DNA from 3 places in the Sulfurovum sp. TSL1 genome. Region 1 is predicted to be linked to each of the others. Evidence: riboswitches for the same ligand, from Rfam matches in the RefSeq annotation. Region 1 holds a riboswitch; each other region holds the start of a gene.
The links. Region 1 has a riboswitch for cyclic di-GMP ahead of LDM98_RS05760 (PAS domain-containing protein). Riboswitches for the same ligand answer to the same signal wherever they lie in the genome.
Positions count from the first base shown of each region.

Region 2: it holds a riboswitch for cyclic di-GMP, as region 1 does, so the genes downstream of both, LDM98_RS04465 (hypothetical protein) here and LDM98_RS05760 (PAS domain-containing protein) in region 1, are expected to answer to the same signal.
Region 3: it holds a riboswitch for cyclic di-GMP, as region 1 does, so the genes downstream of both, thrC (threonine synthase) here and LDM98_RS05760 (PAS domain-containing protein) in region 1, are expected to answer to the same signal.

Region 1 is NZ_BPFI01000001.1:1,171,593-1,181,739, forward strand. Features, by position in the region: gene LDM98_RS05750 (cytochrome b/b6 domain-containing protein) at 1-309, shown strand, start outside; gene metH (methionine synthase) at 376-3,882, opposite strand; cyclic di-GMP riboswitch class I at 4,005-4,080, shown strand; gene LDM98_RS05760 (PAS domain-containing protein) at 4,160-4,612, shown strand; gene LDM98_RS05765 (hypothetical protein) at 4,653-4,883, opposite strand; gene lpxD (UDP-3-O-(3-hydroxymyristoyl)glucosamine N-acyltransferase) at 4,933-5,892, opposite strand; gene ilvN (acetolactate synthase small subunit) at 5,962-6,441, opposite strand; gene LDM98_RS05780 (acetolactate synthase large subunit) at 6,441-8,135, opposite strand; gene LDM98_RS05785 (phosphatase) at 8,188-9,096, opposite strand; gene ilvA (threonine ammonia-lyase) at 9,096-10,147, opposite strand, start outside.
Region 2 is NZ_BPFI01000001.1:899,194-909,340, forward strand. Features, by position in the region: gene LDM98_RS04445 (polysaccharide biosynthesis tyrosine autokinase) at 110-2,491, shown strand; gene LDM98_RS04450 (MraY family glycosyltransferase) at 2,653-3,648, opposite strand; gene LDM98_RS04455 (LamG-like jellyroll fold domain-containing protein) at 3,909-5,621, shown strand; cyclic di-GMP riboswitch class I at 5,865-5,944, shown strand; cyclic di-GMP riboswitch class I at 6,086-6,168, shown strand; gene LDM98_RS04460 (carboxypeptidase regulatory-like domain-containing protein) at 6,300-7,871, shown strand; cyclic di-GMP riboswitch class I at 7,925-8,003, shown strand; gene LDM98_RS04465 (hypothetical protein) at 8,099-8,461, shown strand; gene LDM98_RS04470 (right-handed parallel beta-helix repeat-containing protein) at 8,488-10,023, shown strand; gene LDM98_RS04475 (glycosyltransferase family 4 protein) at 10,123-10,147, opposite strand, start outside.
Region 3 is NZ_BPFI01000004.1:59,449-69,595, reverse strand. Features, by position in the region: gene prmC (peptide chain release factor N(5)-glutamine methyltransferase) at 1-674, opposite strand, end outside; gene LDM98_RS11465 (M48 family metallopeptidase) at 664-1,935, opposite strand; gene abc-f (ribosomal protection-like ABC-F family protein) at 2,032-3,966, shown strand; gene LDM98_RS11455 (LysM peptidoglycan-binding domain-containing protein) at 3,967-5,025, opposite strand; gene thrC (threonine synthase) at 5,085-6,551, opposite strand; cyclic di-GMP riboswitch class I at 6,802-6,876, opposite strand; gene argB (acetylglutamate kinase) at 7,025-7,876, opposite strand; gene LDM98_RS11440 (tetraacyldisaccharide 4'-kinase) at 7,873-8,790, opposite strand; gene LDM98_RS11435 (ferritin-like domain-containing protein) at 8,781-9,608, opposite strand; gene LDM98_RS11430 (MBL fold metallo-hydrolase) at 9,623-10,147, shown strand, end outside.

The sequences.
Region 1 (10,147 bases):
TTTTTTACCCCAAGTGGAAAAACAAACTACCAGAACTTCAAAGAAAAGACGCTCTATAAAAAAACGGTCGCCCTAAGTTATATCGTTTTCTATGCTGTCCTTCTCTTTATGGCCATTACAGGATTGACCATCCATTTTTATGAAGCACTCTCTCTTACTAAAGATACGGCCCATGACATCAAAGAGCTGCATGAACTTGTCTACAATGCCGTACTGATCTTTGTACCTTTACATATCATCGGGGTCATTGTTGCTGAGAGCAGAGATGAAAAAGGGATCATTTCAGATATGATCCACGGAGGGGCGTAAAACCTGTCCGTTTTTAACAGGACCTAATAGAGGAGCTGAACCCATAAACAATAAAGTCCTAAAACCCTATAATGAATAATAGGTTGCACCTTTATGGTGTACCACCAGTGCAGTCGTGCTCTGTTCCGGGACTATCTGGAATGTCTCAGAGAGTTCTATGCCGAACTCTTCAGGTTTTAACATATCAAACAACTCTCTACTCTGTTCAAGGTCAGGACATGCCGGGTACCCGAACGAGTATCTCGCACCCTGGTAACGGTTCATACGTACATCACGTAACGTATTGCCTTCATCTTCGGCAGTGATATTCAGATCCAAACGTATCTGTTTGTGCACGACTTCAGCCAATGCCTCAGCAAGTTCAACAGAGAGCCCGTGTACCATATTATACTCCAGGTATTTTCCTGCATCGTAAAGCTCTTTTTCATAGGCACTGAACTTGGCTCCGGCACTGACACAGGTCAGAGCGATGACATCATGTCTGTCATGTCTGAAAAAGTCAGAAAGTGCACGGTGCGGCTTCCTTCCCTGTCTTGGGAAAGAGAACTTGGTGACTGCCCTGCCGATGACCTTGTCCAAAGGCTCTCGGTTGGCATTTGCATCGACATTCCACCCTTCACTCTCATCGAACAAGTACAATTCCTGATCCTCGCTCCTGCAAGGATAATATCCGTAGATGATCGTCGGCTCGAACAGGTCTTTTTCGATAAACTCTTTTTTCAAACGTTCAAAAGCAGGATAGACCGTCTCATCTATGAGCTTTTGATAGACTTCTTTATCCATACCTTTACTCTTATAGCCCCAGTGCATCTTAAAGACAGAACGCGTATTGATCCACTCGTAGATCACAGAGAGATCCAAGTCCCCCTTTTGAAGTACTCTTCTTCCCCAGAATGGCGGTGTGGGTATCTCCACTTTCTCAGGCATCTCTATCTCTTCGAACGGTGGTATCACCACCTCTTTTTTTACTTTTTCCTGACGCTCTTCCATATCTCCGGCCAGACGCGTGTCCAACCCTACGGAATTATCTTCATTGAACTTCTCTATACGGCTCATCGCGATCACCCCGTCAAATGCATCACGACAGTAGAATATAGGGCCTTTGTAGATAGGTCTACAGAAATCATCGACAAAAGAGCGTGTGAGTGCTGCCCCGCCTAAGAGTACCGGAATTTCCATACCCATCTCGGCCATCGTTTCAAGATTCTCTTTCATCACCGCTGTGGACTTCACTAGAAGACCGCTCATTCCTATGGCCTGTATCGATTGTTTCTCTACAATGTCGAGATACTCCTGCAGTTCCGTTTTGATGCCCACATTGACCACTTTAAATCCGTTGTTCGAAAGGATAATGTCCACAAGGTTTTTACCCACATCATGAACATCCCCTTTGACCGTACCGATGACCAGTGTGGTATCCGTCTCTTTTTCCTGTTTGGTCAAATAAGGATTGAGGTAGTCTACCGTTGCTTTCATCGTTTCGGCACTCTGCAGTACAAAAGGAAGCTGCATCTGTCCTGAACCAAAGAGTTCACCCACCACTTTCATCGCATCAATAAGGATCTCATTGACTATCACATCGGGGTGTATCTCGTGACGTGCCTCCTCCACAAGCGGCAGCATCCTTTCTTTGTCACCATCCATAAGAAGTTTTTTAATCTTCTCTTCATGACTCATAGCCTCATAAGCTTCATCTGCACCCTCATCTTCTACCACAGCATCTGCAAAATGGTCGATGAATTTAAACAATGATTTCTCATCCGGTGTAAAAAGCAACTCTTCACAAATCGCAATGTCTTCTGCCGTCATTTTGGCCAGGGGAATAATGTGTTTCACATTGATGATCACAGAGGTCATACCTGCCTGTACACAATGATGCAAAAAGACTGAATTGAGGTAGAACCTCGCATGCTTTTCCAAACCGAATGAGATGTTTGAAAGGCCAAGCGTGGAACCTACCTCAGGATAGATCTCATGTATCTCTTTGATAGCTTCATAGGCATTCTTTCCAGCCAATCTGTCTTCTTCTTCACCTGTACCCACTGTAAAGGCCAACATATCGAACATAATGTTTTGAGGTTTCAGTCCATATTTGTTCACGGCAAGTTCATACATGCGTTTAGCCACCGCTACTTTCTTCTCTTTGCTCCTTGCCATCCCCTCTTCATCGATCACAAGGCAGACAAGTACAGCCCCAAACTTTTTGGCCAATTTACAGTAGGTTGCAAAGTTCTCTTCTCCATCTTCGAGGTTCGTGGAGTTGATGATAGGCTTTCCACCGATACACTTCAGCCCCTCTTCTATCGTATTGGGTCGTGTTGCATCCGGCATAAGAGGAAGCGGTATCTTCTGGTTATAGAGCTCCATGACCGCCCTCATATCCTTGGCCCCGTCACGTCCTGCAAACTCCACGTTGACATCAAGCATATGTGCCCCATCACGTACCTGTGCCTGACCTACGGTCAGTGTACCTTCATAGTCACTGGCCAAAATAAGCTCTCTGAATGCTTTTGATCCTGTCGCATTTGAACGCTCCCCTATGAGCAGTGGTGCCGGTTCCTGGAACAACTCTACACTATTGAACAAAGAAGCGACACTTGGCTTGATACTACCTGTAGGTTTTTTAGGGACTATCACTTCAACTGCTTTTTTGAGTGCCTGGATATGCTGTGGTGTTGTTCCGCAACATCCACCTAAAAAGCTTACACCGGCGTACCTTGTAAATTCCAATTGTTTTTCAGTAAATTCATCCGGTCCCATAGGATAGAAGGTATACCCCCCACGGTTCTGGGGCAAGCCTGCATTCGCATGCACTGAGATAGGTATCGCACAAAGTTCAGAGAGTGTTTTAAGGTGTTTTTTTACCTGGTCTGGCCCCGTACCGCAGTTAAATCCAAGTGATAAGATATCAAACGGTTCAAGTATTGTAACGATCGTCTCAACATTGGTACCTATAAGCATAGTTCCACTCAGTTCGATCGTAACGGATACCATAATAGGAAGCTGCACATCTCTCTCTTCATTTGCATCCTGACATGCATGCAATGCAGCTTTGATCTGCAGAGGATCCTGACAGGTTTCCAAAAGAAAAACATCACATCCGCCATCTATAAGTCCAAGTGCAACACATTTATACCCTTCATACATTTCATCATAATGGATATGCCCTAGAGAAGGAAGCTTTGTGCCCGGTCCTATCGAACCCAAGACAAACTTCGGTGACTTCTCTGTACCGTATTCGTTACAGATCTTCTTTACTATCTGAGCACCTTTTTTAGAAAGTTCATAGGCACGTTCACCCATCTGATACTCATCCAGTACCCAAGGCATCGTACCAAATGTGTTCGTCTTAAGTAGGTCAGCACCTGCCATAGCATAACGCTTATGGATACGCTCTATAAGTTCCGGTGCACTATGGTTAAGCAGTTCATTACATCCCTCTTGATCCACACCTTTATCATCTATCCATGCTTCGGAAGGAACTTTAAGGTCTTGTATCTGTGTACCCATTGCGCCATCGATGACGAGTATACGCTCTTGTAAAAGTGATTTGATTGTTTCTGTAATAGACAAAAAACGCCCCTTTATCATAATTCTGTAATTGTAGCAAAGTATGAAGAAAATATGATTAAATCTGAGTCACAAAGTAGTCTATTATGTCCATATAAGCTATAGATAGATACTATGTTAGGTATAATATCTAAGGCTAAACTCATTGTGAAGTGAGGACAGAAAGTGATGGGTCTCAATGTAGATTGCCAGACTGCCAAATGTATTTGATCTGCATTTGTACTTCCTTTTGTCCTAATAAGACTTTTAATGCAACCTATCTATTGTTTATGGAGAGAAAATGGGAAAAACAATTAAAAACACTATTAACGGAAAAGAAATCACAAAACCAGATCCGGTAGATGTAGAAGTGCCGTTTGACGGTGGTGTGATGATCACAGAAACAGACCCGGCAGGTATCATCACTTATGCCAACCGTAAATTTCGTGAACTTACCGGTTATACAAAAGAAGAACTCATCGGATCTCCACACAGTATAAACAGACACCCAGATATGCCAAAAGCTGCATTTAAAGGGTTATGGGAAACCATCAAAGGTGGAAACTATTGGGAAGGGTTTGTCAAAAATATGACAAGTGAAGGCAAATATTACAATGTTGTTGTATGGATCAAGCCTAAATTGGATGATGACGGCAATGTCATCGGATATATTGCAGGAAGAAAGATCCCTGATAAAGACCTCATGCAAAGAGCTTTCGACAAATACAAGGTCATGAAGAATGATGAAATGTAGTTAATGGGCCTAACCCATTAACCAAAAAGTATATACAATACTATAACGCTTTTTTTGCTTCCTGCAATGCTTCGATCACTGCATCGATATTTGCTTTAGGAATATGCACTTTCCAGTCCGGTTCTTCAGCACCTGCCTGCAGTGAAATACCGATACTTGCTACACTTTCACTCTTTGGACCATACGGTTCTTTTACTGTGGTCACTGTGATCTTCCCATCTTTTGTACCACTCAAACCCATTTCATCTATTTTTGTGACTGTTCCGCTCATCTATACTCCTTTAAATTTTGATATCAATGATTATAGTACAATGACTTAACTATTTTTTACCTTTGAGCAAACCCATCATTTTGGCCTGCAAACGCAACCACATTTTATGATCAATAGCAGGAAACCCTGCATAGGTCTTACCACCTTCAAGAGATTTGGTGACACCACCTTTTCCTGCAATGGTTGCAAAAGCACCCACTTTCAAGTGTCCTGCAGTGGCACTCTGTCCGCCCATGACCACATTTCTGCCTAACGTCGTCGAACCTGCAAGACCCACTTGTGCAGCACAAAGTGTATGCTCTCCTACATCACAGTTATGTGCGATCTGTATCAGATTATCCAGTTTGGTACCTTTACGTATATAGGTGGTACCAAATACGGCTCTGTCTATGGCACAGTTTGCACCGATCTCTACATTATCTTCTACCACCACATTACCATTCTGATAGATCTTCACATGCTCACCAAGCTTTGTATGCGCAAATCCGTACCCGTCACAACCGATCACCGTACCGCTATGAATGATACACTCAGCGCCGATCTGTGTATGATGATACAAGGTCACATTGGGATGCAGAAGTGTCCCTGAACCAACAGTCACATTGTCTCCGAGATAACACCCCGGTAAGATGGTCACATGATCTCCAAGTGTCACATTCTTACCAAAAGAGACGCTTGTATCTATATCGCAACCTTTACCCATAGCAGGCTGTGATGTCTCACTCCCCATTTTATGTGCAAAGAACTTAGAGGCCAGTGCCAGTTTAAGATATGCCTCATCCGTAATCAATGCGATCGTTCCGGAAGGCAGTAATCCTGCATGCTTTTCATCGATCAACACCGCAGCAGCCTTGGTCTCTGCCAATTGTGAAGCATATTTACTGTCTGTAAAAAAACTGAGTTGTGTGGAAGTCGCCTCACTTAAGGTATGTATCCCTTCGATAGTGATATCTTCACCATGAAAATCTACACCGATATGTGCTGTGATCTGAGAGAGTGGGTAAGTCATAAAGTGGTCCTTTTAACTTAAAGTAGATGTCACTTTCCTGTAAGGAGAGTGACAGAAGTAAAATGGTTTCTATCTTTCTATAGCTACAACACCGCCACGTACAACTTCATAAGGGTTGTAACGCTGCGCTGCTTCTATAAAATGCTGTATACGTATAGGTTCATCTGCAACCATGGCAATGATCATCTCTTTACCCACATTTGCGATACCACCGTTATATGCGGCACATAATGCTCCGATGTCACTTAAGTGCTCGGTAATAGGGAACTTCACCAAGACCATCTCTTTTTCAACCATCTCTTCATGCTCGATCACCTTATAGACGGGTATGAGCTTATGCAGTTGCTTGGTGATCTGTTCCATCACTTTAGTAGAACCGTTCGTTTCGATCGTAATATGTGACATATCACTGTCTGGTATGGGTGCCACAGTGAGTGATGCGATGTTATAGCCACGTGCTGCAAAAAGTGATGTGACACGTGCAAGAACAGAACTTTCATTCAATACGATAACAGAAATAACACGTCTTTCATTCATAGAATTTTCCATTATTTCTCTCCTTTTTGCGGTAACATCATATTGAAGAGTGCACCGCCGGCCGGTACCATAGGAAGTACATCTTCAAAACGGTTCACGGCAACATTCATGAAACACACCTTATCTTGTGCTATTGCATCTTTGATCGCTGCATCAAACTCTTCTTTGGTAGTCACGTCATACCCTATTCCGCCACACGCCTCAGCCAGTGCTTTCCAGTTCGGTTGGAATGTCAAGTCTGTCTCGGAGTAGCGCTTTTCATAGAAGAACGTCTGCCACTGTCTAACCATTCCCAGGAAGTGGTTATTGAGTATAAGATTGATGACCGGTATTTTGTACTCTGCCGCCGTCACCAGTTCTTGCATATTCATCAGGATCGAACCGTCACCTGTGATATTGATAACCGTTTTATCGGGGAAGGCTCTTTTTGCACCGATGGCTGCAGGGAAACCAAAGCCCATCGTTCCCAATCCACCGGAATTGATCCACTGGCGTGGTCTATCGAACGGATAATGCTGCGCTGCCCACATTTGGTGTTGCCCGACATCTGAAGTGATGATGGCATTTTCACCTACCAGTTCACCGATACGTTCTATAGCCCATTGCGGCTTGATGACCTCATCAGAATCAACATAAGATTGAGGGTGCAGCTCATCATAACGCTTCAATATCTCTCTCCATGCCTGGAATCTGTCTGTATCTATTCCATCAAGAAGCGGTAACATCTCTTCAAGAACCTGACTGACATCACCTACGATAGGATAGTCAACATCCACAAGTTTACCGATATTCGCTGCATCAATGTCTACATGAATAATATCTGCATATTTTGCAAACTCGGAAAGTTTACCTGTTACCCTGTCATCAAATCTCGCACCAAGAGAGATCACCAGGTCTGTCTCTGACATTGCCATATTGGATGCATAATTCCCATGCATCCCCAGCATACCAAGAAGCAATGGATTTTTGGCACCCATTACACCTCTTGCCATCAATGTTTCAACGGTAGGGATCTGCGTTTTTTCTGCCAGCTTACGTACAAGATCACTCGCGTTTGAAAGTACCACACCACCCCCGATGTAAAGCAAAGGTTTTTTTGCTTTTTTCATCGCTTCTACAGCTTTTTCTATCTGCTTTTTGTTTCCTTTGTATGTCGGTTTATACGTAGGAATATTGACAGAATCAGGGTAGACAAACTCACCGATATCTACAGTAATATCTTTAGGAATGTCGATAAGCACCGGTCCCGGTCGTCCAGAACGCGCAATATAAAATGCTTCTTTCAACAAACGAGGCAGTTCTTCCAATGAACGTACCAAAAAGTTATGTTTTGTACAGGGTCTGGATATACCTACAGCATCTATCTCTTGAAACCCATCTGTACCGATAAGCGACAAAGGCACCTGCCCGGAGATCACGACCATAGGAATTGAATCCATATAAGCTGTAGCCAGTCCAGTGACGGCGTTTGTAAATCCTGGTCCACTGGTTACCATCGCAACACCCACTTCACCTGTAGCTCTTGCATAACCATCTGCTGCATGAACAGCTGCCTGTTCGTGACGGTTCAAGATATGCTCAAACCCTTCTTGTTTGTAAATTTCATCATAAACGTGCATGATCGCACCGCCCGGGTAACCAAATACGGTCTTAACACCCTCAGCGATAATCGCTTCACACACCATTTGTGCACCACTCATCTGCATGGTCTACACTCCATTTAAATTTTTTTTGATTATATCTAAAAAAGATTAGAGTTTAATGGGCCTGATGCCCGCAAGCTTCTATGGCCACTCCCTCGCGTAAGCCATCATCTATCACGATACAGCTTTCAAACCCCAATAATCTGAAGAGTTGTTTGTAGATAAGGATACCTGCTGCTATGAGATCAGAACGTCCCGTACCTACAGCGATCTCTCTCTCTTCAAATGGCATGGAGAGTAATTCTTTCAAGTAAAAATCCAACTCCTCTATTGCAAGAGAAGTACCGTTGATCTTTGATGCATCATAGGTTTCATAATTTTGTCCGAGTTTCATGGCTGCAACGGTCGTAGGTGTCCCGGCTGTGGCTACGAAAGCATTGACCTTGCTTTTACTATGATAAAGATTCTCACAAAATCGTTGCATCTCAGCCATCTCTTTAGGAAGGACTTTCTCTATTTTTTCCAACGTTTCATAGGTTTGTGCAATGGTCACGATCCCTAAAGGAAAACTTTTAGAAACCGTTTCATCTCCATAATGGAAGATAAGTTCGGTAGAACCTCCACCTATATCAATCAGTACAAAGCTCTCCGAAGTATCCTGTAATGTGGAGAGTCTGTGTCTTACCGCGAGTAGAGTGAGTCTTGCTTCTTCTTCACCGGAGATGATATCAAAGTGCACACCTGTCTCTTTTTTGATCCGGGAAAGCACTTCATCCGAGTTCACTGCTCTGCGTACAGCTTCCGTTGTCACGGCTCTTACCAAAGATGAGGAAAAATCGATCTGCTCTTGTGCTTCCTGTATGGCTGAGATGACCTTTTTTACAGCCTCGTCATTGATCACCCCATACTGAGCCAGACCATCTGCCGTCTTCACGACCTTTTCAAATTCAGCTGTATGTCTGCCTGTGCTACACTCATACTCCAATACACGTAAAGTATTTGAACCTAGATCTATCGCTATCATTAATGTTCTTCTTTAAAAGAAAACCCACCCTCTTTGAGTTGCTCTCTTATCTGTTCCTGATGCTCCACACCTTTGGTTTCCAAGGAGACAGAGACATGTGCATCACCGAATTCCAGATCTATAGAGGTTCTGTCATACCCTATCTGAACGATGTTCGCACCTACTCTTGTCAGTATCTCGGTCAATGCCTGTAAAGCCCCCGGTTTGTCTACCAGCGTAACAAGCAGTTTCATCTTACGTGCAGACTTCATCAGTCCTTTTTCAATGATAAGAGAAAGCATTGTCACATCTATGTTTCCTCCACTGAGTACGACAGCTACTTTTGACCCTTTAGGCAAGTCTATCTTTCCATGTAGAAGTGCAGCAACACCTACGGCACCTGCCCCCTCTACCAACACTTTTTGTTTTTCCAATAAAAAGAGTATGGCAGCAGCGATCTCATCTTCGCCTACTGTCTCAAAAACATCCACATTTTTGAGAATATACTCTAAAGTGATCGGGGAAGTATCTCTAACTGCGATACCATCAGCGATCGTCCTTACAGAAGTCGTATCTATAGGTGTTTTTGCATCGTAAGACTGTTTCATTGCAGGTGCTCCTGCTGAAGAGATACCGATGATCTTACACTTAGGATTCAGTGCTTTACTTGCCACAGACATACCTGAGATAAGTCCACCTCCACCAACGCATACAACCATAGCATCAAGATCTTTTATATCCTCAATGATCTCAAGTGCAACTGTACCTTGACCTGCCATAACTTCTTCATCTTCAAAAGGGTGTACAAATGTATAGTTGTTCTTTTCCCCGAATTTTACGGCATAGGCATAGGCTTCATCATAGTTAGACCCATGAAGTATCACATTGGCACCCAGCTCTTTCACTCCCATGACTTTGGTAAGCGGTGTGGATTCCGGCATGACAATGGTGGCTTCGATACCAAAATGTTTTGCTGAAAAAGCTACACCCTGTGCATGGTTACCTGCAGAGGAAGCGACAACGCCACCTTTGTCACCCGCTTCTATCAAAGAAGCAATTTTATTAAAAGCTC
Region 2 (10,147 bases), 270 kb from region 1:
CAAGACAGTAAAGAACACTGTCTTGTGAGTAGATTCACCTATAATGGTAACACTCAAGACAATTTTTTTCTTACTTTAATTAATACCTTGTACAAGGAACACTGTCCAAATGCAAAAAGAAAAATATATTCAGAAAATTTCTATGAGTGATGATAGTATAGATTTGAAAGAGATATTTTCTGTCCTTAAACGTTACTATAAGTCGCTGATCTTTATAACTATCTTAGTAATGTTATTGGCCTCTATATATGCCTATTTTGCTACAAATATCTATCAATCTCAAACACTTGTACAACTCGGAGAAATTGAAAATAAGACGATGAATACTGATTTTATTGCAATGGCTGAAGGAAACGTAAACAGCCGTTTCGATGATGAAATGGCTTCCTTCAGTACACGGCGTCTGATCGGAAGAGCACTTGAAAACCTAAATCTTGGTATACGATATTTTACGAAAAAAAACCTAAAGAGCTATGAACTTTACAAAGACTCTCCCTTTATCGTTACGTTCGATTATCTTAACAAAAATGCTATGGGAGTGCCGTTCCGGATTATTCCTTCCAAGGAAGGTCAGTATTTTAGGCTCGTTATAGAACCGACACTGAAAGAGAAGATCGTAAATACTATACGCTCGTTCATTATACCGCTTCCAGATGACGAACAACCCATAGTCTACAATAAAGTTCATAAATTTGGCGAAAAAATTGAGACACCATGGTTTACTATTACTATTCAAAAGGTATTTGAATTCGAAAATGATGACTATTTCTTCACTATGCTACCAAATAAGTTGATGACTAATTTCATACAAGAAAATATATCGGTATCACCATATTCAGAAGATAGTCGTATCATTGTCATAACTTTTCAGGACAATGTACCACTTCGTGCAAAAGAAGTTCTTGATACGCTCTCAAGCGTCTATATACAAGAAAGTATGGAAACCAGGTCCAAAAGCGCGAATAGAAAGCTGCATTTCATCGATATGCAGCTCGAAGCCATTGATAAGACACTCAAAAGCTCTGCCCAAAACCTTGAGCGATATAAAGCGACCAACATTGTCGTAGATTTAGGTTCAAAAGCACAAATAACATCTGCAAAGATGAATCAACTTGAGACTCAGCTTGATGAGATCAACATGCGTATTGATGTAATGGAAAATATCCTCAACTATATTGAAACCCACAAGGATATTAAAGGCATCAACATCGACTCTGCTTTTTCAGGCTCTAACTTACAGGGTTCTGCAATACAAAATCTCATTCTAGAAATTCAAAATGTAACGGCCCAACGTATTGATCTACTAACTGAGTTTACAACACGTCATCCAAATATCATCAAAGTTGATCGCCAGCTTATATCACTTCGAAACTCACTAAAGGAAGCCATACAGAATTCGTTAAATAGATTTAAAAAACAAAAACTGTCATTAAGTGATATTATCCAAGAGAATAAAGCCAAAATGCAGGTACTCCCAGAGCAAGAACGAAAACTGGCACGGCTTACGCGTAACTTTAAAGTCAATGAAAATATCTACTCTTTTCTACTGGAAAAAAGAGCGCAAACAGCCGTTATCGAATCTTCGTCTGTCTCCGAAACAAGTATCTTTGAATCCGCAGCTATCCCAGATATACCGATTAAACCAAAACCTTTATTCATTTTAATTATTTCTATTTTCTTAGGTATAATCTTAGGCCTTGTACAAGCATTTTTACGAAACTCCTTAAATGATAAAATCCAAAGTAGGGAAGATATTGAAAACAGAACTACATTACCTATTTACGGTATTCTTCCTACCATAAACCAAAAAATTCTTAAGCTAGAAGTCTTTAAAGATTCTAGATCACATTTTGCTGAAAGTTATCGAAGTTTACGGACCAATTTACAATTTTCCAGAAAAGAAAACCAAGCCAATGTTATTCTCGTGACTTCAACTGTTTCAGGAGAAGGGAAAAGTACGATAGTAGCGAATTTAGGTGCCATTTTTCAAATGGCAAACATGAAAACAATTCTTGTCAATTTAGACTTGAGAAAACCTACGCTTCATCATTATTTTAATGTGCCTAACAGTGCCGGGATAAGTACCTATTTGAGTGGTAGAAGTAGGATTGGAGAGATCATTCAACCCACTGAATATAAAAATTTAGACATCATTTCCTCAGGTCCTACTCCACCTAATCCCTCAGAACTTATTCTCACCGATAAATTAGATGAGTTAATAGAGGTGTTAAAAGAAGAATATGATTATATTTTTATCGATAGTGCTCCTATGGGACTAGTATCAGATACTATGCATCTTATGCAATATGCAGATATGAGTCTGATCGTTTTCAGAGAAAATTATGCGAAGAAATCATTTGTTACAGACTTAAATAATCTAGTAAAAAAACATGATCTTAAACATATCGGTTTAGTGATCAATTCCGTCGATGCATCTTCAAGCTCATATGGATATGGATATGGATCCGGCTATAGCTATGGGAATAAATAATATAATACATTTTTTATCTCATACATTTAAAATCTATTATTACTGAGCTCCACTCCCTTTTTTCGATCAGATATAAAGATGAAAGTATGAATATAAGAAGAGACATTTTCTCTTCTTATGAAAATGAGATTTTAACTATGCCTCGACGTTTAAAGTCTGCATCAATGGCGTCTTTTCAACCGTTGATCAAATAAATTTAAATAGATAGAGAACAACAACATAAACAGGATCAGAGAAAGAAAATCACTTGCCTGGCTTACCTGATACCCTATAATGGAAAATATCATTTGCATCATTGTCAAGATGATGACCGTATAGCCGATATCTCCTTTTACATTGAACAAAAAATGGTGCATATGGTTTTTATCTGCATGGAATGGTGATATGTGACGTTGCATACGCCGTATTATTACGATAAATGTATCTAAGACAGGCAGTGCAACAATAAACAAAATAGATATAGGCGTAATGTACTGTGTTGATTGTATACCTAAAATAGCTATCACCATACCTAATGAGAGTGAACCGCTATCACCCATAAATACCTTTGCAGGGTTCCAGTTAAACAACAAAAATGCAAGAAGTGTTACGATAAAGCATGACGATAATAAAATGATAAATTCATCACCATGAACTAAACCTATGGCCAAAAAAGTAACAAGGATCACGATAGAGATCGATGCAGCCAATCCGTCTAAACCATCCATTAAATTCAAGGCATTGGTGTACCCCGCTATGGCAAAAAAAGTAAAAGGGAACACCAGCCATGCCGGTAAGATCATTTTATAACCGAAATACGTTCCTAAATTATATATTGCAACATCATTGAGATATAATATGAGTGAAGATAAAAAGATAAAGATGAATTTTACTTTTGGTGAAATATTTTTTAGATCATCCCATATCCCTGCTATAAACACTAATCCGATAGCTGCATAAATATAATAGTATGTTTTAAAATGCTCAAGATCAAAGAGTAGTAAGGGAATCAGTACAGCCAGAACAAAAGCAACCCCTGCACCTCTTGGTATAGGTTTCTTGTGTACACTTCTTTCATTGGGGATATCTATTAGCCCAACATACTTAGCAAACATCTTGAGTAGGACCATACCTGCCAGAGAAGTTAAAAAAATACTGCTTAATAATGAAATATCCATAAATGTATCCTTTAGGTTATTTTCATATTCTGTTCATTCCTAATCATACTATAAAAATATATTTTTTTATAATATTTGTAAAATAAATATAGTTTGATTTATATTTTATTTTGTAGTATACTTTAAATGTTAGCGAAATATTAAGCTAAAACTTAATAACAAGGAGTGCTGATTACCTCAAGTCTCTTTTTATATTAAACTTTAATAATGGAAGGGGCTATATTGGTTTCTAAACATATGTTTAATAACAGGAGAACATTATGCGTAGTAATAAAGTCAATTTGTTAAAAAAGATGTTAGGAATGCTTCTAGTGGCACCTGTAATGCTGTCACTATCACTATTTGCCGCAGATCCGGTTAACCATTGGAAACTGGATGAGAATGACACTAGTAGTGAAATTTATGTTGATTCTATTGGTGCTGCTGATGGAACATGTGCAACTTCACATTGTCCTACTCCTAGTGTAGGTCAAATTAATGGTGCACAATATTTTGATGCTGCTGAGCTTGATAGAATCGATGTCAATAATACAACAAGCTTTGAGTGGGATCAAGATGCTAATATCACCATAGAATTCTGGATGAAGTCACAGATGGTCCCAATGAGTAATAGAGTTATGATAGGACGCGCTAATACTTTGGGTATCTTATGGTATATTGGAATAAATGGAACGGATGCTCCAGGACATGTTAGAGTTGCCGTAGCTAATGATAAAAGTGCCCCTGCAGACAATGTTGTGGGGAATAGTCAAACAAACGTCACTGATGATGTATGGCATCACATAGCATTTGTTCTTACCGAGCCTGAGGTAAAGGTATATATCGATGGTCAATTTGATTTTAATTTAACCAGATCAGCAGTAAGTGACCTACATGCTAGTTCAGATGTGCACTTTGGTTCACTAAATGATTCCGCTAGTTTATCGTATACAGGTAATCTGGATGAGATAACTGTTTATACTGCTGCAATTGATGCAGGACTGATTCAACAGCATTATGAAATGGGATTACAGCCAAATTTAGCAGAAGTAACACCAGTACCAACACCTACAGATGATAATACCCCAGACTATACTTTCTCTTCAGATGAAGCTGGAACTATCACTTATGGTGGATCTTGTAGCTCTGCTGCAACAGAAGCAACAGCTGGTAATAATACAATTACATTTGATACACTTGCAGACGGGGTATACGGCGATTGTACGATCACTGTAACAGATGAAGCAAACAACTCTTCAGCTCCATTATCAGTAACTGAATTTGTGGTGGATACGACTGTACCAGATGTCACTGCCCCTACCCTTGCAGAAGTAACCGCGGTGACATCACCTACAGATGATAATACCCCAGACTATACTTTCTCTTCAGATGAAGCTGGAACTATCACTTATGGTGGATCTTGTAGCTCTGCTGCAACAGAAGCAACAGCTGGTAATAATACAATTACATTTGATACACTTGCAGACGGGGTATACGGCGATTGTACGATCACTGTAACAGATGAAGCAAACAACTCTTCAGCTCCATTATCAGTAACTGAATTTGTGGTGGATACGACTGTACCAGATGTCACTGCCCCTACCCTTGCAGAAGTAACCGCGGTGACATCACCTACAGATGATAATACCCCAGACTATACTTTCTCTTCAGATGAAGCTGGAACTATCACTTATGGTGGATCTTGTAGCTCTGCTGCAACAGAAGCAACAGCTGGTAATAATACAATTACATTTGATACACTTGCAGACGGGATATACGGCGATTGTACGATCACTGTAACAGATGAAGCAAACAACTCTTCAGCTCCATTATCAGTAACTGAATTTGTGGTGGATACAACAGTTCCAATTATTAGCGACGGTGGTGGCGGTGGTTGTACATACAACCCTGACAGTAAGCACTTCGATATGGTGTTCTTACTGATGATCGCATTGGGACTTTTCTATCCGTTTAGAAGAAGATTCATCAAGTAATCTTCTTTGCATAGAATAAACGTTCTATACGGAGAAGCCATCTGTGCTGCTCCGTATTTTACTTCTTTTAGATATCACTCACTCTCAATTTGAATCTCATAAAACAAAAACTCTAATATATACTTCATCAAAAAAATTGATCATAAACATATATTTTAATTTTATATTCTTTTCAGTTTAAGTGTGTATTATTCCGGTATGACTATGACTTAAGGTACTACTAAACCATAAGTCATAGTAATAAAAGTATTAGGCCAAACCTGTTGTGAAGCAGGGACGGAAAGCTTCAGGTCTTTTGAAAAAAAGATAGCTGGGTTGCATTTATTTAGAACTATCGTATCTCAAACGATGACTCTTCATAAATTATAACTTTTATATAAAGTTTATCATCCTAATCTTAATAAAAATTCAGACATGTGGGTAATATTGAGGTAATCCTCTTTCAATATAATTCCCATCAAGTTAGTGAGAAAAGCCAAACCTATTGTGAAGTAGGGACGGAAAGCCAAGGATCTCATAATAATCATGAGATAGCCTAGTTGCCTTTGTTGAGCACAACAGAGTAATGCTACATGCATATTGGTATATTCCATTCTTCATAGAAGATTTCCCTCCCCTACTTTTCAATATATTTTCTTCACAACAATACACGTTCATACAAAGAAGGAATATAAACGAATGTTCAGACTTAACAATATCAAACAAAATGTACTTATACTGTCTTTTGCAACATTGCTTGCAGGTTGTGGCGGTGAAGGAACAGCGACTACAACAGATTCAACTTCAACTGATCTCACTACAACCTCTACAGCAAAAGTAGTGAAGATTGATGTCAGTGCCATTACTACAGAAGATTCTGCCACCATCGAGTGGAATCCTTATGGGTATACTACAAAATCAGTAGAGTATGGTACAAGTAATAAGTATGGTTCAGTAGTTTCAGTACAAGAAGAAGGTACTGTTACCTTATACAATTTACAGGCAAATACAGAATATCACTATAGAATAGTCTCCGAAGATGAGAAAGGCAGACCCGTTGTAAGTAATGATATGACTTTTACAACACTTGCCGCAAGTAACCAACCGATCGTAACGGACCCAGTGCCAACTGATCCGATCATAACTGAACCTGCACCAACTGACACAAACGCAACAGAACCAACAGTAACCGATCCTGTGTCAACAGAACCAATCGTAACCGAAGCGGCGCCAACTGTCACAGAACCGGTTATAACTGATCCGATCGTAACAGAACCAATCGTTGAAGAGACTCAAGCTGTCTGTATAGAGGGTGATGCAAAAATTGAAGGTCATGTTACGGATAAAGATACTGGAACAGGATTAGTAGGTGTTCAAGTCAATATAGGTGGCTGTGTCACTACCACTGATTCTCAAGGTGATTATATACTGATGAATATCGCTGTAAGCGATAAAGCTTCTGTCATGTTCAGTGCAGAAGGTTATTATACAAATAGTACGAATATTCAAATAACCGATCTATCCCCAAATTACACCACTGTTGAAATAGATAAATATATTAGCCAGTGGACTTATGATAGCCAGACTCTAGTTTCAGGAGCCCATATCGTGATACCTTCCGGAGTTTATATCAATCATGATGGAAGTCCTTATATAGGGCAAGTGACTGCCGGATTATCATATCGTAACAGTACAGAAAAAGGCAGTGAAATAGTATTTCCTGGAGAGTATAAAGGAGAAGATAACTATGGGAATATCGTTCCATTCATCTCTTATGGGTTTACTGTGATAGACCTTACAGATGAATCAGGCAATGCATTAAGTGTAGCTGATGATATAACTTTAATATTTGAGGCAACTGGTGCACCAGCTGAGAGTATTCCTTTATGGTTCTATGATTATGAGCAAGGTACCTGGATCGAAGAAGGATATGCCACTCGTCTAGCAGATGGAACATATGAAGGTACAGTTTCCCATCCGGGAACATGGAGTCTGAGCCAACCTATTGAAGATGCTTCGGGTATCTATACTGATCGTATCCTATATACAGATGGTACACCTGTAAAAAATCTAAGGGTACATGCTATTGGTGACAACTGGATCAGTACCGATCTTAGCACAGATGAGAATGGAGTATTTGAAATTGAAGTGATACCAGGTCAAGCATTCACATTGAGAGCATATCACTATGATGATAAATATGGTGCTACATACAACGGTATGATATCCGCTGTGGCTCCGGGTGAAACTATTGATAATTCCAGCTTATAATTAAAAAATGAATAAGTAATATATGGGTAACACTCTTATACTACAATTTGAACACTTGAAAAAGCCAAACTTGTTGTGAAGCAAGGACGGAAAGCCCAGGACCTCAATGTATGAGATGGCCGGGCTGCCTAAATACTCCGTTTTGAAAGAATGTACTTTCAAAGTACATTCTCAAATGTTTCATAAGACGCTTTTATCATATTTATAACAAAAAAGGTAATACAAAAATGTACGTATACAAAAAAACACTGACCGTCTTTATGGCTATGCTTGTCACTTTATTCACCGGTTGTGGTGGAGGAAGTGGAACTTCATCTATAGAAACAGAAGATGCTTACACCGATTACACTATATATACCGATCGTATCATCGACATTAATCAAAATGCGATTCCAAACCTAAAAGTAGATGCTATTAGTGACAACTGGATCAGAACCGATCTTGCTACCAATGAGAATGGTGAATTTGACATTGAAGTGATACCTGGAGAAGCGTTCACATTACAAGTATATGACTCTGATACAAAAACTTATGCCATATATTCTGGTAAAATAATAGTAGATGCTGCAGGCGACATTATTAGCCTATAAAAATTAATTAAAACAAGGATTGAATTATGAAAAAAATATTTTTACTCTCAACTGCCTCGCTTGCAATGCTGATGGCAGATTTTACATTGGAAGGAGATAAGTTAACTCCTGTGTCAGGAACCATATCGACAGTGACTGATCCTACTACAGTATCTGATCCTACTACAGTATCTGATCCTACACCTACTATGGACACAAGTAATCCTTACCTTGAACCAATTAACCTCCCTGCATGTAATGCAAATGATCCGGAAGTACAATTTATTAGCAGTAATGCTGACTGGGGTACAATAAACGATAGCAGTAAAAGAATTTTTTGTGTCAAACCAGGAAACTATGGTAGTGTTACCCTGACAGCTGATGGTACACCTAATGCAAGAAGATACATACTTTTAGATAATGGTAATACTGCACACCCTGCTTCACTATCTGACTCGCAACAGGCAAACGTACAGATCAATCTATCGGGAGCCAACTACTGGACAATTGACAGGATGTCAACACTTAACACCACAGCAAGTACAGCAATGGATATAAAGGGGCAATCCCAATACAATATAATTAACCGTATGCATATTAAAAATTTTAATACATATGCTATTACCATTTATCATAGATCAGACAACAATACTATACAAAAGAGTAGGATAGCAGAACAATCTCTTGCCGGTAGAAAAGCTGATGGAGTAGGAATATTCTTTCAAAATGATATAAGTTGGGAGAATGATACTTATATATACAACACCAAAATAATACAAAATGAGTTTAAAAATATTAGTGACAGTATTCAGCTTATTAGAAGATGGAAAGATTGGGCCGCAAGCATTCCTGTGCCAACAGGTTATGATGGAACTATTATTGATAGTAACCATATCTATATTACACCTGATATTTATACTAACGGTAGCGGTAGTCTTACACCAAATGGAAACTACGCTTATGCTGAGAATGGTATTGACCTAAAAGCAGGTTCAGACGATGCGAACAATAAAATCATTATCACTAATAACTATATTTGGGGTTATAGAGTATCTGATAAAACAGGTTCTTCGCTTAGCAGTTGGGGTGATGCAATAACTATCCATTATGGTGTAGAAAACCTTACAATAGAGAACAACTATATCTTTGATTCTGCAAGAGCTATAGGTGCAGGTGATTCAAAAGGATTTGCTTACGGTCTGAGCGATTCAAGCATATCAAACAACATACTATGGGATATTATTGATTTTGACTTGGTACTTTGGGATTCTAACAACTTAACAGTTGAAGGAAATATCATCCACGGTGCTAAAAACTGGGCATCATTTAATGCATTCACTAATTCAACACTAAATAATAACGTTGTGATTAATGCAGGGGGCATGTCTGGTTCACTTGGCAGTGGTACCACTATGTCAAATACATTTAACTATGCTAATGCTACTGATGCCAACCAGGAAGATCTCACATTTACAACAGATCATTATACAACTCCAAGAAATATAACACTTAAGGGGGCTGCTCCAACTACTGCTAGTCCTTATTATGATGTTATTAATATTTCAGTACCGACAGCTAATTAGAGCATTTATATCTGAATTCAAGTATGTACCAGTCTATGATGGCAGGTACATACCTACACTGATGAAACAAAATCCTTGGTCAGTACATCTTCTAAACCACTATACATGAGTCTTTAAAATTTCT
Region 3 (10,147 bases), on a different contig from region 1:
TTCTTTACATCCAGAATGATCTCTTTGAGCAGCTCATCCCCTACACTTCCGCCAAACAGTGCTTCCTTGGGTTCATAGTCAATGACATTGGATGCAAGTAAAAAATCTTCTGCGATATAAGGAGGATTGGAAACCACCAATTCCAGATCTTCAGGTACCTCATCGATCAGGTGTGACTTGCGGAGTTCTATCTGTTCGCCTACACCGAACCTTTCAATGTTCTTCTTCGCCACTTTCAGCGGGGTATCACAAATATCTGTGGCAATGATCCGAAGCTGTGGAAATTTACGGGCCAACACAATGGAGATCGCACCCGACCCCACACCTATTTCAGCGATACGCGTGATCTTCTCTTTTTCTATGATCTCTGCGACCAGGTCTATGAGTATCTCCGTCTCAGGACGGGGTATCAGTACCCCCTCTTCTACTTCCAAATGGATGTCGTAAAAACTGGCAGATCCCACGATATATTCGTAAGGCTCATGCGCTGCCCTTCTCTGGATCAGGTTTTGAAACTGATCCACATCGGGAAAACTCTCCCTTTCGTGTATCAATAAATAGGTACGGTCTTCCCCAAGATGATAGGCCAAGAGCAGTTCTGCCTCCAAAGCAGGACGTTCACACGCCTCTTTGAGTGCTTCTCTGGCCCAGGAAAGTCCCTCTTTAATCGTCATTTCTGTCCATATGTGCAAAAATACCCTCTTTAGGCAATGTCGCCTCTTCACCTACAATGGTATTGGATGCATCAAAACCCAACTCTTTAAGTCTTTCGAGCACTGGCGGATGGGTATAGTAAAAAAATATCACCAAGGGGTGTGATTTGGGGAATGCTTTGTTCTCTGTTACGAGTTTCATCAATGCAGATACCAGGTTCTCTTTACCACCCATTTGTGAACCGTATTCATCGGCTGCATACTCGTTATGACGGCTTACATACGACATAAACGGCGTAAAGACAAAACTCACAAGCGGCAGAAGTAACATGAACATCGCGATCTGCACGCCAGCCTCAGGAACCACACCCATCTGTGTAAAGAGTGCATCCGGCAAATGTCCAAAGAGATAAAATGCGATGAAAAGAAGTACGCCCATCAAGCCGATATTTTTCCAGATATCTCCATGAGAGAAATGTCCCAATTCATGTCCCAGTACCGCAAGAAGCTCTTTGGTATTGAGTTTTTCTAAAAGGGTGTCAAAGAGAACCACACGTTTACTCTTGCCCAATCCACTGAAAAATGCATTCAGACGACTGTCACGTTTACTTGCATCCATGACAAAGATACCGTCACTCTTAAGCCCGGCCTCGTTCATCATGGCCGTGATCTTTTCTTTGAGTTCTCCCTCATCAAGCGGAGAGAATTTATTGAACAGTGCCATAAAGGTGGGTGCCAACAGATTAGCCATCACTGCTACAGTGAACATGGCTGCAAATCCCCAAATCCACCATGTTGCATAACTCTGTATGATCCAGGATAAAAGCGCAAAAACCGCACCGCCCAAAATGAAGAACAACAGGCTTGTTTTGATCATGTCAGTCATATACATTTTTGCCGTCATTTTATTAAATCCGAACGCTTCATCTATCTTGAACTTCTGGTAAAGTTCAAAAGGGAGGCCTATCAGATAATTGACTATAACAAAACCGAACAGGAATACAACAGACTGCATGATGTCTCCTTCGACTTGAACCATCGATGAGAGCCAGGAAAAACCTGCAAAGACCCACCAGATAAATACCAGATAATCGACAAAGTCAGTCACAAGAGAAAGTTTTCCGTTAGCCACTGCATAGTTTCCTGCTGTCAGGTATTTGTCTGCCGGCATCAGTACAGGTGTCTTTCTTTTTTCTTCATTGATATACCCTATCTGCATCGCAGAGATATAGAGTTTCATAAAGGTGTAGATAGAGTAAAAGATAATAATGGTTTCCAGCATGGATTTCCTTGGTATATAATGGTGAAATATACCAAATCAAGCCTTAAAAGCCACTCTATTTGCTATAATTGCATCATTATACAACAAGGAACCATTGTGGCACTCATCGACCTCTTTGACATCAAAAAACAATATGACATCAAATTACTTCTCAATGGGGTTGATTTTCACCTCGATGAGGGTGAACGTGTCACGATCGTGGGTCAAAACGGCTGTGGAAAATCCACGCTGATGAAGATCATCATGGGAGAAGAGGAACCCACTGAGGGTAAAAGAGTGGTGAACAGCGCGATACAGGTAGAGATGCTTGCGCAGCAGCCTCACTTCGACCCTGGTCTTTCCGTCAGAGAAGCGATATTCAATGAACTGACTGAACTCAAAGAAGCCAAAGAGGCGTATGATGCACTGAGTCTCAAAGTGGCCGAAGACTTTGAAAATGAAGAGCTCCTCGCACAACTGGAGAAAGTCTCCTCTTTTCTGGACCATCATAATGCCTGGAACCTTGATGACAAGATAGAACGTATCATGCAGGAGTTTCAGCTCAAAGCCTACGAAGACCGTCCTGTAATCTCCCTTTCCGGAGGTGAACAGCGCCGTGTAGCCCTGGCATCCCTTATACTCAAAAAACCCGATGTACTGCTTCTTGACGAGCCGACCAACCACCTTGATGTCTATATGGTCGAGTTCTTGGAAGAGATGCTTCTCAAAGGAAATTTCACCCTGCTCTTTATCTCACATGACAGACATTTCATCGACACTGTAGCCACGCGTGTGGTAGAAGTCGATAACCAGCAGCTTGTGAGCTATACCGGGGGTTACATGAACTACCTCGAACAAAAAGAAGCACGGATGCATGCTTTGAAAAAAGGGCACGAGAACCTCCTCAGACTGCTTAAACAGGAGGAAGCCTGGCTCTCAAAAGGTGTAAGGGCCAGAGAAAAACGTAATCAGGGACGTAAAAAACGTGTCTTTGAGCTGCGTGATGAAGCGAAGAAGAACCCTACGCTCATCCGAAAGATGATGGTAGAGCTTGAACGTGAAAAAAAACATTTTAACCGTGATGAAGGGGTATCACGAAAAAAGATGCTTTTTGAACTGGAGAACATCTCCTACTCGGTTCCGGGGAAAAAACTCATAGAACACTTTAGTACACGTATCCTTCAGAAAGACAAAATAGCCATTGTCGGTATCAACGGTGCAGGTAAGTCGACCCTACTCAAACTTATGCTTGGTCGGATCAAACCCCAGAGCGGTCTCATCAAGCAGGGAGACTTTTCCATAGGTTATTTTGACCAGCACAGAGAGATGCTTGACGATGAAAAAACACTCATTGAGACCTTCTGTCCCGACGGGGGAGACCATATAGAAGTACAGGGGGCCAATCTTCACGTCTACGGCTATCTAAAATCGTTTCTTTTCCCTAAAGAGTTCCTGGCTAAAAAAGTCGGTATGCTCTCTGGCGGAGAGAAAAATCGTGTGGCACTGGCATTGCTCCTGACTAAAAAAGTAGATTGTCTCATCCTCGATGAACCTACCAATGATCTCGATATCCAGACCATTAATATCCTGGAAGAAAAGCTCATCAACTTTCCTGGTGCCATACTCTTTGTCTCACATGACCGTTACTTCATAGACAAGATAGCCTCGAAACTCTTTATCTTTAAAGGAAATGGTGTGGTTGAAGAGTCTTATCAGACCTATACCGAGTACCTGGAGATAGAAAAAGAGATGAAAGAGCTTGATGCGCTCGAACAAGAGGTCAAAACATCTGCAAAAAAAGAGGTGCCGGTCGGTACCAAAAAACAGACAAAACTGAGCTATAAAGAACAAAGGGATTATGATACCTTACCCGATGAGATCGAAGCTCTGGAGCAACAGATAGCTGCGCTTAATGCCTGTTTACAGGATCCGGAGTGTTACCAGGAAAAAGGTTTGACTGCGCTGAGTGATGAACTGAGTGTACTTGAGAAGGTGTATGAAGAGAAAAGTGACAGATATCTGGAAGTTTTGGAAATTTTCGAGTCTCTTTAATTACCAGTAGACCATGACACTGCGTCTTCCCCAGTGCAGTGCTCTTCTTTTATCGAGTCCCATATAGATATCGATACGTTTTTGGTAGCGTTTATTCATTTTGTCGCGTACGGTGTAGTAACCTGGTAATCCGCCGATACGCACTTTGGTCCCATTGCGCATGCCATATTTTTTTATCATATCTCTAGAGACTGCAATGATCTTCATGCCTGGACGCAGACGGTTATTCCATGCTGCCAGGAAAGGTGTACGGTCTGTCTGACCTACATGTGACGTATACGCAGTTGCCGTGACACGAAGCCTTTTCTCTGTTTTTATATGCGCCAGTATATGAGGAAGCGGAAGCCTTATCATTTTACCTGCATGTATGATCGCACTGCGTTTGATCTTATTAAATTCCATCAAGTCTTCAGGTTCAAGATTGAACTTTTTGGCAATGGAAATGATCGTATCTCCCTCCCTGATAAAGTAATTGCCAGAAGAGACTGCATCGATCCTCTTTTGTTCAAAAGGGAGCTTTAGTTTCTGTCCGACACGCAAAGGAGAGCCGATCCTGATACCGTTCATTTTTGCAATCTCTTGTGTTTTTAACCCAAACTTCTTTGCGATCTTACTCAGAGCATCGCCCCTTACAACCCTGTACTTACCGTAAATAATTTGGGGTCTTTCTGGTACTTCAGGTACGATTGTTTCTAAAAGTTCTCTTTCTATGCGGGGAGGGGCTTCATAAGTCTCTATCTCTTCTATCTTATCATCGAGTAGGACTTGAGCGATGGGCTCTTCCATTGTATACTTTATGGGTGCTTTTTCACTTCCTTTAAAACGCACAGACTCTTGCACTTTTACATGCCGTTCTATCATATCCTCTACGGAAACCACTTTGAGAAAACGCTTTTTTTCAGGCACAGGTAACGTTTTTGCCCTGATCAATTTTTGTCTGTTCAGATCATACACGATCTCTTTGGCTTTAAGAAATTTTGCCCCGTAAGGGTTACACTCAGCGATACCGCCGGTGATAACCCTGCAATCTATCACTGACTTTGCAGTGGCTGTTTCCAAACATAAATAGGATAATAAAAAAAACCTCAAGTGATTTCTGGACATTACGTTATGCTAAACTATAAAAAGTTTAACATCTCTCCTTTAATGGATTCTTTTTCAACGATGACCGAATGGATGACAGGTTTCTCGAACAACCCATGTATCATAGGCGGTACGGATACATTTGCATGTGCACTCACCCATTTTAATGCTTCAACATCATCTTTGACTTCATGTCCCAGTGATTTTGAAACGGACGGGCTGAACTTGGTCCATTCCGCAGTCGAGTAAACCACTGTTTTAAGATCTTTTTCTCTCAAAGTTCTATACGCTCTGATACATGTGGCTGTATGCGGGTCCATAATATACCCTTTTTTTGCATATTCACCTACCACAGCTTCACACTCTTCATCATCTGAGAAAGAGGCATCAAAATCTTCACGTAGCAACGCAAGTTCATCTGCAGTCAGCTGATACTTGCCGTCTTTAGCCAATCCTTCCATCAGTTCTTTGGTACGTGCTGCACCGAATTTGTCAAACATAATACGTTCGACATTTGAACTTTTCAAAATATCCATAGCAGGTGATTCTGTCTGTATCAATGTACGTGTCGTAAGATCATAGGTACCCTTGGTGATCCAATCTGTCAGAATGTTATTGATATTGGATGAGATAAGGATCTTTTCTATCGGCAAACCTGCTTTTTTGGCATAATAGGCACCTAATGCATTACCGAAGTTACCGCTCGGAACAACCAGATAGATCTTTTCACCCATTTGAATGCTTTTTTTACGTACCAACTCCAGGTAGGAGTGGAGATGGTAAATGATCTGGAAGATGATACGTCCAAAGTTTACAGAATTCGCTGCTGAAAGTTTGATATGCCTCTCTTCCAATTCTGCCTTAAAGTCTTCAGAGGCGAGTAGATCTTTGAGCGTATTTTGCGTATCGTCAAAATTACCTTTCACACCGATCACTTTCAGATTTGAAGCATCTTCCGTGACCATTTGAAGTCTTTGCACATCGGATGTACCGCCATCAGGGTAAAGACATGCTACCTGTACACCTTCCTGATCTTTAAATGTCTCCAGAGTAGCAGGACCGGTATCTCCACTTGTTGCTGCCATGATAAGGTAATGTTCACCTCTTTTTTGTGCCAATTTACTTAACACATATCCGAAAGGTTGTAAGGCCATATCTTTAAAGGCTCTTGTAGGCCCATGATAGAGTTCAGAGACAAAGCAGTCCTCTTCGATCTGGGAAAGCGGTACAGGATTTGAAGGGTCATCAAAAGCGTCATATCTGTTCAATGCTTCTACCAGTACTTCTGTTTCAATATCTATACCAAATGTTTCTAAAAAGTCCAATGCCAGCGTTTTATAATGGCTGGAGAGATGTCCCTCTAAAAATTCTGTATCTAAAATTGGGAGTTCTTTGGGTACATATAGCCCACCAAAACTGGCACTTGGGCTGAGTATTGCTTCTGAAAATGGTACAGATGAAGGTTTCTGTCCGTCATTTCCCCGTGTCTCAATAAATTGCATCTATATTATCCTACTGTTTATATGAATGATAATTATAGCTAAATAAGCTAAGGGTTATAAGAAATTAGGGGGAATCCAGGTATGAAGTAAACTTAAGTATCTAGTATCTATTTGCCCTACGATAATAGGAGAAGAATGATTTAGGGAAAAGAATGTCAACTAATAAAATCATAGAGACAAACAAACACTAAAATACTCAGGTAATAGAAGAAATGAAACTTTCTAAAAGATAGAATGAGTTTATATCTCTATTGGTAGTCTGGCGATCTACGTGAGACCCATAACTTTCCGTATCCACCTCGCGATGAACTTGGCTTTTTCAATACAGTATAACCGTATGAGATAATTATAACACACTAACCTTTGAAAAATAACTTAAATTCTAAAAAAATTTAAAAAATTATTATTTTTTAGTGTTAAATGCATTTTTAACTGTTGCATTTTGTTACCGGTGATACTTCCATCGTACGACCTTAGAGTTCGATACAGGTCCCTACACCCGAACTGGTCAAAATCTCCAGGAGCAATGAGTGTTCTACCCGGCCATCGATGATGTGTGCTTTTTTTACTCCGCCACGCAATGCTTCGATACAGGCATCCACTTTAGGTACCATACCTCCGTGTATCGTTCCATCTGCTTTGAGGGCTTCCGTTTTTTCTATACTCAGATTGGTGATCAGTTGCATCTCTTTATCCAACACACCAGGCGTGTCTGTGAGGAAAAGTACTTTTCTTGCTTGCAGGGCTACGGCTATTTTGCTTGCTGCAAGATCCGCATTGATATTGAATCCGGGATGTCCCATCGTACTGCTTCCTGCGATAGGGGCGATCACAGGTATCGCACCGTCTTCAATGATGTTATTGACGATCTCGGGATTGACATGTTCGATAAGACCCGTATAACCGAACTTTTCAAAATCTTTCGGTATCCCCTTTAGAAAACCGCCATCTTTTCCAGAGATTCCAATCGCTTTGGACCCATGATTATCAAGCAAAGAGACGATCTCTTTGTTGATCTCACCGCTCAATACCATCTCTGCAATACGCATTACCTCTTTGGTTGTGACCCGCTGTCCATCTATGAATGTCGTATCTACCCCTAAATTGGCAAGCAGATCTGTAATACTTTTACCTCCGCCATGTACGATAATAGGTTTCATCCCTACAAGGTGCAAAAGTACAATATCCTGTGCAAACTGCTCTTTGAGCGCATCACTCGTTTGGGCAGACCCCCCATATTTAATGACTATTTTTTCATTGGAAAACTTTTTGATGAACGGTAAAGCATCAAGGAGCGTTTTTACAACATTAATATTATTTTTCATTCTGGATATCCCTTTATATATTCATCTACCTGAGTGAAGATAGTCTCTTGAATCTGTAATTTTAACTTCATTTCAGAGATAGGTAACTTAAAATCCTGCATTTTTACTGCATCTTTTTCTGTCACAAGAAGGCTCTGGGCCTCATGGTCAGAGAGGAGCATTTTGAGTTTTTCTTCCTCAAAATAGGCATGGTCTTCCAAATAGACTTTATGGACGACTCCTTCGGGCAAATAGGTATCAAGTCTATGCGGATTTGATATAGCCGTTACCAGTACCATTTGGGGTGTAAGATTCTCAAATGCCACTTTTCGATGAAATGCCTCTCCCTCTTTTGCCACAATATCTGCATACTTTTTACTAAACCAGAATTCCCTAAACGCACCTGAGGGGAAAGGAAGATAATTTTTGATCTGTTCAGGCTCAAGGATAATTTCAAACTTTTTGATCTCAACACGGTTGAATCCATCATCCAGGATGATACATTTGGCACCTTTCTCTTTAGCTAACTTGATGGCCAAAGCCCTGTCTTCACTGACTATCACACTTGCATGAGGAAGTGACAGTGCCATCAGCATAGGTTCATCTCCGCTCTGTGTCACATCGACAAGTATCTTCCCCTCAGTGCTGACCTCCACCAGCCCTTTGCTTCTGCGGCCATACCCCCGAGAGATGATCACCGCACCTTCAAGCCCTGAAGCAAGTGCTATGACAAAAGGTGTTTTTCCGCTCCCCCCAACGATAAGATTCCCCACAGAGATGATGGGGATGCCGAACTCTTGTGGGGAAATGACCATTCTGCGCAGAGACATGATGCCCCCATAGATAATAGACAGAGGAAACAGAAGCAGGATAAGAGGGTAATGATACCATCTTGGTGCAAAGAACATGGCTTCAAGAAATGCTCTCAAGAGCACTCCTTCGCACCCAGTTTTTTGATCTCAGCACAGGAGAACCCTGCCTCTTTTCTTGCTTGCACATTGACATAGGGACGGTGTTTCGAGAGCAATTTATAACGTTCAAGTATCTCAAAATAGACCTCTTCTTCGCTCCCTTCTTTCTTTCCTGCTTCTTTACAAAGATATTTAAACCATTTATCACCCTTATAGACATGGTCTATCTCTTCATCATAAATGAGTTGCAGCGCATCTATCAGTTTTTTCACATTGGGGTTTTTACGCTTGTTGTCCAGTTTTTTAATGATCTGGGGACTGACATCCAGACCTGATGCTTCATAGTAACGCGGAATGATCGCCATGCGGTCCAAAATATTCTCTGCACTATGCTCTGCCGCATCAAACAGTCCACAGTGTACAGGAAAATCCCCATAGGTATATCCAAGTTCTTCCAACAGACGCTGCAGCATTTGAAAGTGCCGTATCTCGTCACTGGCTACTTCAAGCCAATCCACTTTATAGTCGCTGGGCATCTGAGGATAACGATAGACCGCATCCAATGCCAGATCGATGGCAGAATACTCTATATGTGCAATGGCATGTACCAATGTAGCCAATCCCTCTTGACTCTCAAAATCTTTTCTGGCAGGCAACTCCCGGGGATCTACAATGTGACATTTGGAGGCATAGGAGGGTTTTGAAAATAATAGCGGCGTAAAATCATCATCACACCTTATTTCATTTTGGGTACAATATGCCAAACATTGAACGGTCAACTCCTCTTTTAAAAGAATATCATCACTCATAATGGCACGTTCTAATAGACTAAATATATTCATAGGAGAATTATATCATGCAAATCAAAATACAACCTATGGGCGCTTACCAGACCAACTGTTACATTGCAACCGTTGAGGGAAAAGATTTTATTATAGACCCCGGTATGGGTGCGACCCAGTGGGTTCTTGACAATGTCACCAATCCCGTCGCTATACTTAACACCCATGGCCACTTCGACCATGTATGGTCAAATGCGGAGGTCCAGGAGAAACTGAGGCTTCCTATCTATTGTCCCAAAGGGGATGTTTTTATGCTTACAGACGATCCTCTTGAACAAGGTACGCCTCCAAGTGAACCGGACCATATCATCGTAGGTGATGAAGAACTGACCATTGAAGGGGTAAAGATCAAATACCGTCACTTTCCGGGGCATACGCCTGGCTGTTCCATCATAGAGATCGATGATGTATGGTTCAGTGGGGACTTTCTTTTTGAACAGAGTATTGGAAGATGGGATTTCCCTTCATCAAGCGGAGAAGCAATGGTGAAGAGTTTAGAAAAAGCGCTCACGATAGAAGGCGATTATACGATCTATCCC